Regions from separate parts of the Corynebacterium sp. L4757 genome, predicted to be linked through region 1. Evidence: riboswitches for the same ligand, from Rfam matches in the RefSeq annotation. Region 1 holds a riboswitch; each other region holds the start of a gene.

Evidence for each region. A riboswitch is a leader RNA that binds a small molecule or an ion and turns the genes downstream of it on or off. The one in region 1 is predicted to bind thiamine pyrophosphate.
Region 2: another riboswitch for thiamine pyrophosphate. It lies ahead of ACG98I_RS12085 (thiamine phosphate synthase); the one in region 1 lies ahead of thiD (bifunctional hydroxymethylpyrimidine kinase/phosphomethylpyrimidine kinase).
Region 3: another riboswitch for thiamine pyrophosphate. It lies ahead of ACG98I_RS02985 (ECF transporter S component); the one in region 1 lies ahead of thiD (bifunctional hydroxymethylpyrimidine kinase/phosphomethylpyrimidine kinase).

The regions. Positions count from the first base shown of each region.
Region 1 covers NZ_JBIMEN010000010.1:43,534-46,768, forward strand. The annotation lists gene ACG98I_RS11470 (calcium:proton antiporter) at 1-1,024, shown strand, start outside; TPP riboswitch at 1,061-1,152, shown strand; gene thiD (bifunctional hydroxymethylpyrimidine kinase/phosphomethylpyrimidine kinase) at 1,220-2,080, shown strand; gene ACG98I_RS11480 (TenA family protein) at 2,077-2,739, shown strand; gene tenA (thiaminase II) at 2,739-3,235, shown strand, end outside.
Region 2 covers NZ_JBIMEN010000013.1:18,340-21,574, forward strand. The annotation lists gene thiO (glycine oxidase ThiO) at 1-933, opposite strand, end outside; gene ACG98I_RS12085 (thiamine phosphate synthase) at 930-1,619, opposite strand; TPP riboswitch at 1,611-1,721, opposite strand; gene ACG98I_RS12090 (alkaline phosphatase D family protein) at 1,906-3,235, shown strand, end outside.
Region 3 covers NZ_JBIMEN010000002.1:123,046-126,280, forward strand. The annotation lists gene ACG98I_RS02980 (DNA-directed RNA polymerase subunit beta') at 1-1,411, shown strand, start outside; TPP riboswitch at 1,525-1,643, shown strand; gene ACG98I_RS02985 (ECF transporter S component) at 1,634-2,254, shown strand; gene ACG98I_RS02990 (ABC transporter ATP-binding protein) at 2,255-3,235, shown strand, end outside.

The sequences.
Region 1 (3,235 bases):
CGCCGGCAGCTTATCGACGCCTCTCGTCTTCACCCTTCTTGCGCTCATCGTAGGCGTCATCATCGTGTGTTCCGGCGGGGTTGTCACCCAGGCTGAACACCTCGCGCACCGGCTTGGTGATCCCTACGGCACCCTGGTGCTGACGCTTTCAATTGTCGGCATTGAAGTCATTCTCATCTCCGCGGTCATGCTCGGCCCAGGCGATCACCACACCATCGCGCGTGATTCCGTCATGGCCACGGTCATGATTGTCCTCAACCTGGTCATCGGCCTGGCACTCATCGTCGGCGGCATGCGTCATAGCAACCTGCAGGTCAACCGCGCCGGTATTTCCGCATACTTATCGACGCTCGTCGTACTCATCGCCACCGCCTTCGCCATTCCAGCTGTCATCGGCACCGATGGCGCATACAACACCGCGCAGGCCATCACCATCGTGACCTTGACAGTCATCCTCTACGGATTCTTTCTCTACCGCCAAACCGGCGCCCAGCATGCCGACTTCACCGAAACAGACAAGGACATCGTTGCTTCCAACAACCCCGGAATCGCCGCAATTTTCCGCGAGCACAAAGACGAAATTCTCACCCGCGCGCTGGTTTTGCTCATCACGGTAATTCCGATCGTGTTGCTCTCTCACGATATGGCATCGCTTCTCGATGACGGCCTCAACCGCCTCGGCGCTCCCATCGCCCTATCAGGCATCATCATCGCAATGATTGTCTTTTTGCCCGAAGCAATCACCACCGTCCGCGCTGCCTGGGGTGGCGAAGGACAACGCGTGGTTAACCTCGCCCACGGCGCGCTCGTCTCCTGTGTTGGCCTCACTCTGCCGGTCGTGCTCATCATCGGTCTGCTTACTGGGCAGACCGTTACTCTCGCCGAAAACCCCACCAACCTGCTGCTCCTAGGAATCAGCCTGGCTTTGAGCATCGCGACGTTTAACTCCCAGAAAATCACCGCGATTCACGGCGGAGCACACCTATTCGTCTTCATCCTCTACGCACTCAGCGTATTTTCTTAAAGTCGTTCCTTGCCAGGACTTTCTGTGCTAGCGTGGGCGCCAGACACGGGGTGCCCAAAAAGGGCTGAGATTACACCCGAGAACCTGATCGAGTTCGGACTCGCGGAGGAATGTCGGTAAACGACGCAGGCAATATATGCAGGGATACCTGTATCTATTGCAGCACGCTTCGCTTCTTCGAACTCGATATGAGTGATGAAACGGAGACAAGCGTTGATACCGAACGTATTAACCATTGCTGGCACAGATCCCACCGGTGGCGCGGGGATTCAAGCAGACTTAAAAGCATTTTCAGCCAACGGCGCATACGGGATGAGCGTGGTCACCGCGGTGGTCGCGCAAAATACGCGCGGTGTGGGAAGCATCGTCGCGATGGAACCTGAATTCGTGGCCGAACAAATCGCCGCGGTCTTTGAGGATGTCCGCGTCGATGCAGTGAAAATCGGCATGGTGGCCAATGCTGGGATCGCCGATGCGATCACGCAGTCACTGGATAAATACGCGCAGTGCCCGGTGGTCTTGGATCCGGTGATGGTCGCTAAAAGTGGCGATCATCTGCTCAACCAGGATGATGTCGACGCGATTCGGGAGCGTCTCGTGCCGCGGGCAACGCTGATTACGCCGAACCTGCCAGAGGCATCAGTGCTGCTTGGCCGCGATGTGGAGATGGACAGCTTGGCAGAAATGCGTGAGTCCTTAAACGATCTGCGCGCTTTGGGCGCAAAGTGGGTACTGCTCAAAGGCGGGCATTTAAGCGGTGCGGAAAGCACCGATATCCTCACCGGCGGTGATGCCGGCGAGCACACCGTGGAACTGACCGCACCGCGCGTGGACACCATCAATGACCACGGCACCGGGTGCACATTATCGGCCGCGATAGCAGCGCTTTTACCCCAACACGGCTACGATGAAGCGGTGCGCCGCGCCAAAGACTATCTCACGCACGCGCTGGCCCACGCGGATGAATTGGACGTCGGTGCAGGCCACGGCCCCGTCCATCACTTCCAAGCGCTGTGGAATAACGCGCCTTTACAACTGCAAGGAGCACAGCGATGAGCACTCAACGATTTACGGACCTTTTGCGCGAGCAGAACCACACCACGTGGGAGAAGGCAGTTACTCACCGCTTTGTGCAGGAGCTTTTCGATGGCACCATCGACGACTCTGTCATGGCCAGCTACTTGGTGCAGGACTACCGCTTTTTGGATAGTTTCTTGGTGTTGCTGGGGGCATCGGTAAGCACGGCGGATGCGCTGGAACCACGGCTGCGGTTTGCGCAATTTATCGGCGAGATAGCCGGCGATGAAAATACTTATTTCCTCGACGCCTTTAAAGCATTGGGCGTGAGCGCCAAGCAGCGCGAAGAAATCCCGAATACCGAGCCAACCACCGCATTTTGCGCATTGATGCGTGAGGCTGCGGAAACCCGCGATTACGTAGCAATCGTCGCGGTGTTGCTGGTTGCGGAATGGCTATATCTTGACTGGGCAACCCGCGACTCACGCCCTCTACCTAAGAACTTCGTGCACGCGGAGTGGATTCGCTTGCATGATTTCCCCGAATTCCACGAGCGTATCGCGTTCTTACGCGCAGAACTCGACCGCGTAGGCCCGGCCCGGCGCGCTATTGCACAAGACTTCTTTCACCGCGCAGTCGAAATCGAGCTCGCATTCTTCGACGCTGCCTACGCCCACCCCATCATAGGAGAAAAGTAATGACACTATTTGCTGATCTGAAAAAGGCCATCGGTACCGAGTGGACCGACTACACCGAGCACGAATTCGTGCGCAAACTTGGCGAAGGCACCTTGCCACTACCCGTCTTCCAGGACTATCTGGTGCAGGATTATCACTTCCTAGTGCAGTTCGCGCGGGCAAACGCACTGGCTGCATACAAGAGCCGCAAGCTGGCCGATATTAAAGACGCGACGGGCGCACTGCAGGCTATCTTGCACGAAACCGAACTGCACCGCCGACTGACCGCACGCTGGGGAATCACGGAAGAAGAGCTTGATGCGGCGGCAGAAAAACAAACCACCGTGGCTTATACCCGCTACGTTTTGGACACCGGGATGTCCGGCGACCTGCTGGATATGCACGTCGCGCTTTCACCATGCTCCATTGGTTATGCAGAAATTGGTGTAGCCCTAGAGCCGCAACGAATACGGGCTCTCGATGCCAGCGAAGAACACCCCTACGGCGAGTGGATTGC
Region 2 (3,235 bases), on a different contig from region 1:
CTCCGTTTCTTCCAACCCCGGAACTACACGGATGGCATCACGCAGCAAAGCATGGACCGCCGACGTACTGGGATGTGGTTGGTCCTCACGGCTGGTGGCACCGATGGTGACCGTGCCGTCTTCGCGCGGGATGACATAGATGGGTCTATCTTCCACAAATCCGCGAATCACGCGCGTGGTCAACGGCTGTAAAGATTCCGGTACGCGCACGCGCAGCACATCGCCATAAACCGGGCGCAGTTGTAAAGGATGCTCTCCCTCAAACCACCCGGTGATGTGTGCAGCGCCCAAGCCGGCGGCCAGAACCACCTTGTCATCAGGGCCCACTTCAATGACCTCGCCTGATTCCAACCTCACCGCAGCGCTGACACTGCCACCGGCACCGACAGGTTCTTGAGCAATAGCTACCACTTTCTTACGGATATGCTCGGCACCGCGGTTTAAGACGGCATCAAAAAGAGCGCGGGCGAAAAGCCGCGGGTCTAGCTGGTGGTCACCATCAATGAGTGCGGTGCGCGCAATCCGTGGGGACAGCGCTGGTTCTAGCTGCCGCGCTGCACGCGTGGTCAAAGCATCAATCTCTAAGCCTTCAGCCTGGATGTAGGAAATCAGGTCATTTAAGTGCTGCGCATCTGCTCTATCGGCACCAATGAGTAATGTGCCCTCGGTGCGATAGCCCGTGGGTAAGTCTGTATGTGCTGCAACGCGATGAATCAAGTCCGGATAAAGCTGCGCGGACTCCTTCATCAAAGGCACCAGGGATTGCTGCTGGTATTGCACCTCAGCTGTGGGCGCCAGCATTCCACCGGCATGATGGGTCGCACCAGAAATCGAGTCCGGATCGATGAGCGTGACCTCAAATCCGGCGTCCTGGAATTCAAAGCAGGTGGCAAGGCCAATAATGCCGCCACCAATGACTATCGCGCGGCTCATGCACAAACACCTGCCCGGCCAGCATCAAAGTCAGCAATAATCTGCCCAGCAAGGCTCTTGACCTGCTCAGAGCCTTGGTTATGAGCTTCGCTGAATGCACGTACCATCGCTACGCCATCAATCCCGGTTCCGGCAAGCGCCTTCACGTCGGAGGGTTGAACGTCGCCGATGGCGACCATCGGCAAGCGTGAAAGCTTAACCAGCTGCGGGTAGCCCTCAAGCCCGATGGGCGGGCGCCCGGAATCTTTGGTTGGGGTGGGACGAAATGGGCCTGCGCCGATATAATCAATGATGTCTGCGTGCTCATTGGCTTGGGTGACAAGCTCCGCGGTGCCGGTGGTCAGCCCGATGATTACCTCAGGTCCCAGCAGCTCACGCACCGCGGTGACCGGAATATCACTTTGCCCCACGTGCACACCGTGGACGGGAATCCCGCGGCGCATCAATATGGCGACGATATCCACGCGGTCATCAATAAGCACCCTGGTCTGCGGGTTGATATCCGCCACCGCCACAGCAATCTTTTCTGAAAGTTCCAGCAGGTGGCCTGCATCAATGGGCTTGGAACGAACTTGAATCACGCCCGCACCACCATGGGCGGCACTGCGGGCGGTGGCGATGATATCGGCATCACTGCCGTATCCGGTGATCATGTAGCAGCGCAGATCTAACGCAGGCACTAACATGCCCCTCTCTTCCTTCGACGGTATTAACCAACAGGTTCAAACGGTCCCGCGCTGCTTTAGCGCCATCTCAGCCCAATGCATTGGGCACCCGTTGAGGTACGTGGCAACCAGTCAAGCGCGCCTGGGTAGTTTTGTCAACAACATCACATCCACCGCGCCTGTAAGCTGGTCTTTCACTCTGATTAGAAGTGCGGCGATGAGCACAATTAACGTTTAGGTAAACCGCGAACTAACCAGACAAGAATTTTCTTTTCCCAAGTTGCCGGACCTTCGCGCAAGCCCCACGATGAATAACGTGAAGAAGTTTTCGCGCCGAACTATGCTCTATGCCGCTGGCACCACCACCGCAGCGGCAACCTTGACCGCTAGCAATTTCCCTGTTGCAACAGCGAACCGGCCCGAACCACAGCTTGCCCCGCCGCCCTTTGCCCACGGCGTGGCTTCCGGCGACCCAATATCCAATTCCATTGTCCTCTGGACGCGCATCACCGCGAATGAACCGCAGGTCAGCGTCGAATGGCAAGTTGCTGCCGATAGGGAGTTTGCCGCCATCGTGGCATCGGGAGCAGTGCTTACCGATGCCTCCTCCAATTACACCATCCACATCGACCCCTTGAATCTACAACCAGCGACGGTGTATTTCTATCGCTTCTTCGTGCGCTCAGGTGAATACGCCGGCACGGTCTCCCCGACTGGCCGTACCAAAACAGCACCGGCGCCCGGCACTCCTCTGGATGAATTGACCTTGGCTGTGGCCTCGTGTGCCAATTGGGAGTCTGGCTATTTCAGCGCCTACCGGGATATGGCCGAGCGCGCTGATGCTTTTGATGCCACGGTATTTCTCGGTGACTATATCTATGAATATGGCACCGGCGAATACGCCGGCAATGGCCCGGTACGCATTCATGATCCTCAGCATGAGATTGTCACCCTGGAGGATTATCGTCGCCGCTATGCGCAATATCGCACCGATACGAACCTGCAGGCAGCTCACGCGGCACTGCCGTGGATTGTAGTGTGGGATGACCATGAAACCGCTAATAATTCTTGGCGTGATGGTGCTGAAAACCATGACCCGGCAACGCATGGTTCCTGGCAATCTCGGCGCGATGCCGCGATGCAGGCCTATTTTGAGTGGATGCCCGTGCGCGCCACCAGTCCATCTGATAATGGCCATATCTACCGCTCTTTTACCTTCGGCAACTTGGCGGAGCTAACCATCATGGACCTGCGTACCTACCGCGATAAAGACACCACCGCATCCGTATCCACCGCGACTGATCCCAGCCGCACCATGTTGGGTGGCGAGCAATATCAGTGGCTGACCCGCAAGATTGAATCTTCGGATGTGGCCTGGAATGTGCTGGGCAATTCGGTGATGTTTTCCCCGCTCAACCTCATGACGCTGGAAGCCGATGCCCAGACATCCTCCGTGGCAGCAGTCTTAAGTGAAAATATCACCAACATGCCGCTCAATGGCGATCAGTGGGATGGCTACACCAATGAGCGCTCCCGCTTGTTGGATACCTTGGCCAGGCATAATCAGAACACCGGCGCGAATCCGCTTTTCCTCACCGGCGATATCCACACCGAGTGGGCGCATTCCATCGACCGCG
Region 3 (3,235 bases), on a different contig from region 1:
CAACTCCCACGGTTCCCGTAAGGGTCTGGCGGATACCGCTCTGCGTACCGCTGACTCTGGCTACCTGACCCGTCGTCTGGTTGACGTTGCTCAGGACGTTATCGTCCGCGAGGATGACTGTGGCACCCGCCAGGGTGTGCGCGTCCCAATCAGTGAGGAAATCGCTGAGGGCACCTACGCTGTCCACGAGCTGTGGGAGACCTCAGCATCGGGCCGCGTTGTGGCAACCGACGTCAAGGACTCTGAAGGCAACGTCGTTGCTGAAGCAGGCGCTGACCTGACCGAAGAGCTCACCGATAAGCTGGTTGCTGCTGGTATTCCACAGGTTAAGGTTCGTTCCGTACTGACCTGTCAGACCCCAGCCGGCGTGTGTGCGAAGTGCTACGGCAAGTCCATGGCTTCTGGCCAGCTGGTCGATATCGGCGAGGCAGTCGGTATTGTTGCAGCTCAGTCCATTGGTGAGCCTGGTACCCAGCTGACAATGCGTACCTTCCACCAGGGTGGTGTCGGTGGCGATATTACCGGCGGTCTGCCTCGTGTTCAGGAGCTTTTCGAGGCTCGTAACCCGAAGAACCGCGCACCAATCGCTTCCGTCGATGGCACCATCTCCCTGTCCGATGAAGGTAACTTCTGGACTTTGACCATCACCCCAGATGATGGTTCGGACAACGTGGTCTACGAGAAGCTGTCGAAGCGTCAGGGCCTGGCTCAGGTACGTCGCCCGATGGAATCTAACCCGAATGCGATGATCGAGCGCTCCCTGCGCGACGGTGACCATGTCACCACCGGTCTTCGTTTGATGCGTGGCGCTGCTGACCCACATGACGTGCTCGAGGTTCTCGGTCGTCGTGGTGTGGAGAAGCACCTCATTGATGAGGTTCAGGCGGTTTACCGTACTCAGGGTGTGGCTATCCACGATAAGCACATCGAGATCATCATCCGTCAGATGCTGCGTCGCGGTACTGTTATCGATTCCGGTAACACCGACTTGCTGCCAGGTACCTTGGTTGACCTTTCTGAGGCACGCCAGGTCAACGCTGGTATGCAGGCAGAGGGCAAGGAACCAGCTCAGCTGCGTTCTGAGATTATGGGTATCACCAAGGCTTCCTTGGCTACCGAGTCTTGGCTCTCGGCCGCATCCTTCCAGGAGACCACCCGCGTGCTTACCGATGCCGCTATTAACAAACGCTCCGATAAGCTCATCGGTCTCAAGGAGAACGTCATCATCGGTAAGCTGATCCCAGCTGGTACTGGTATCTCCCGTTACCGCAACATCTCCGTTAAGCCGACCGAGGCTGCCCGCAATGCGGCATACTCGATTCCGACTTATGGCGATTCCATCTACGGCGATGACGGCTTCGGTGAGTTCACCGGCGCTTCCGTCCCACTGGATGAGGACTTCACCTTCTAAGGTGTAATCTCCCGACACAACACCCCGAATGCGGCGTCGATGTTCCTGGTCAATCAGGGCATCGACGCCGCATTCGTCTTTCTTACCGCCATCTGGTAACTGTTATAGGCACAACATTCATTTACGGGTGCTCGCAAGCAATGTGCGGGCTGAGAGCCATAGCGCAGGCGTTATGGAAACCGTCGAACTTGAACCGGATAATGCCGGCGAAAGGATAAAGAAATGGCTACTTTAGCTAACCCTGCCCAAGCTCAAGCGCGTCGAACGCTCCAGTGGCGGGTTGTGGACATCATCGTTGCTTCCATCTTGGCCGTGGCCTGTGGTCTGGTCTTCGTACTGTGGAACTCAGTCGGCTATGCGTGGTTCATGGCGATGGACGCGCTCACTCCAGGTCTCGGCGGCATGGCCACCGGCGTGTGGCTCATCGGTGGCGTCATCGGCGCACTCATCATCCGCAAGCCTGGCGCAGCACTATATGTGGAGACTCTTGCTGCTACGGTCTCGGCAGTCTTTGGTTCCCAATGGGGACCAGAAACGCTCTATTCAGGACTCGCTCAGGGCATCGGCGTTGAAATCGTCTTCGCTATCTTCCTGTACAAGCGCTTCAGTCTCTCCGTAGCAGTCCTCGGCGGTATCGGTGCCGCACTCGGTGCCTACGTACTGGAGCTATTCACTTCCGCCAACATTGCCAAGTCACTGGAGTTCAATCTCATCTACTTAACGTGCCTGGTCATCTCCGGCGCGCTTCTTGCTGGCGCCTTGGGCTTCTACGCCGTGAAAGCGCTGGCCAAGACTGGCGCCCTGGACCGCTTCGCTGTAGGACGTGAGCAGCGCGCTAACTAAATGCCACAGATTTACACGTCAGGGCTGACCTGGCAGCACGCCGGACGCACCCAGCCCGCAATTAATAACGTCTCTTTGAGCATCGAGCACGGGGAACGTATTTTGCTCGCCGGTGACTCAGGTTCGGGAAAATCCACCCTGCTCGCGGCTCTTGCCGGCGTACTCGGCGGCGATGATGAAGGCACGCTAGTAGGGGAGTTGCACATTGATGCATCCACCGTCGGACTTGTCCTCCAAGACCCTGATTCCCAGGTGATCGCCTCCCGCATTGGCGACGACGTCGCTTTTGGCTGCGAGAATTTGGGCCTTGAGCGCGATGAGATTTGGCGCCGCGTCCACGCAGCGCTTGAGATGGTTGGATTGAACTTAGATATCAACCATCCCACCGCCAGGCTTTCCGGTGGGCAGAAGCAACGCCTGGCACTCGCGGGAGTCATCGCCATGGGTGCTGAGGTCATCCTGCTTGATGAACCCACCGCCAACCTGGACCCCGAGGGCGCCGCCGATGTCATCGCCGCAGTAGCGCACACGGTTCAAGAAACCGGCGCAACTCTGATCGTTATCGAGCACAATTACTCCGAATGGGAATCAGTTCTTCACCGCGCGCTGGTCCTTGAGCACGGCGAGATTACCTACGATGGCGACATCGGACCTGCCATCGCCGCCCGCCGCGTCACGGGGTTACCGCAATCTCAGCCAGTGCCTGCCGATGCCCCCTCAGCCCTCTGGTCCACCGACCTCGTCTGCCGCTTTGGGCCACCGCGCACACTAGCAGTACCGGAAGGAGCTTCAACGGTTATTACCGGCGCAAACGGCTCCGGGAAGACCACCTGGTTGATGACCATGGCGGGGCTAATTCCACCGGTGTCCGGAGAGATTGGCTACGCAGCCAGTATTCACAAAGGTCTAGCCCCAAATCCACACAAATGGTCATCGGCACAGCTTGCGCACCGTATTGGCTATGTATTCCAAAACCCCGAA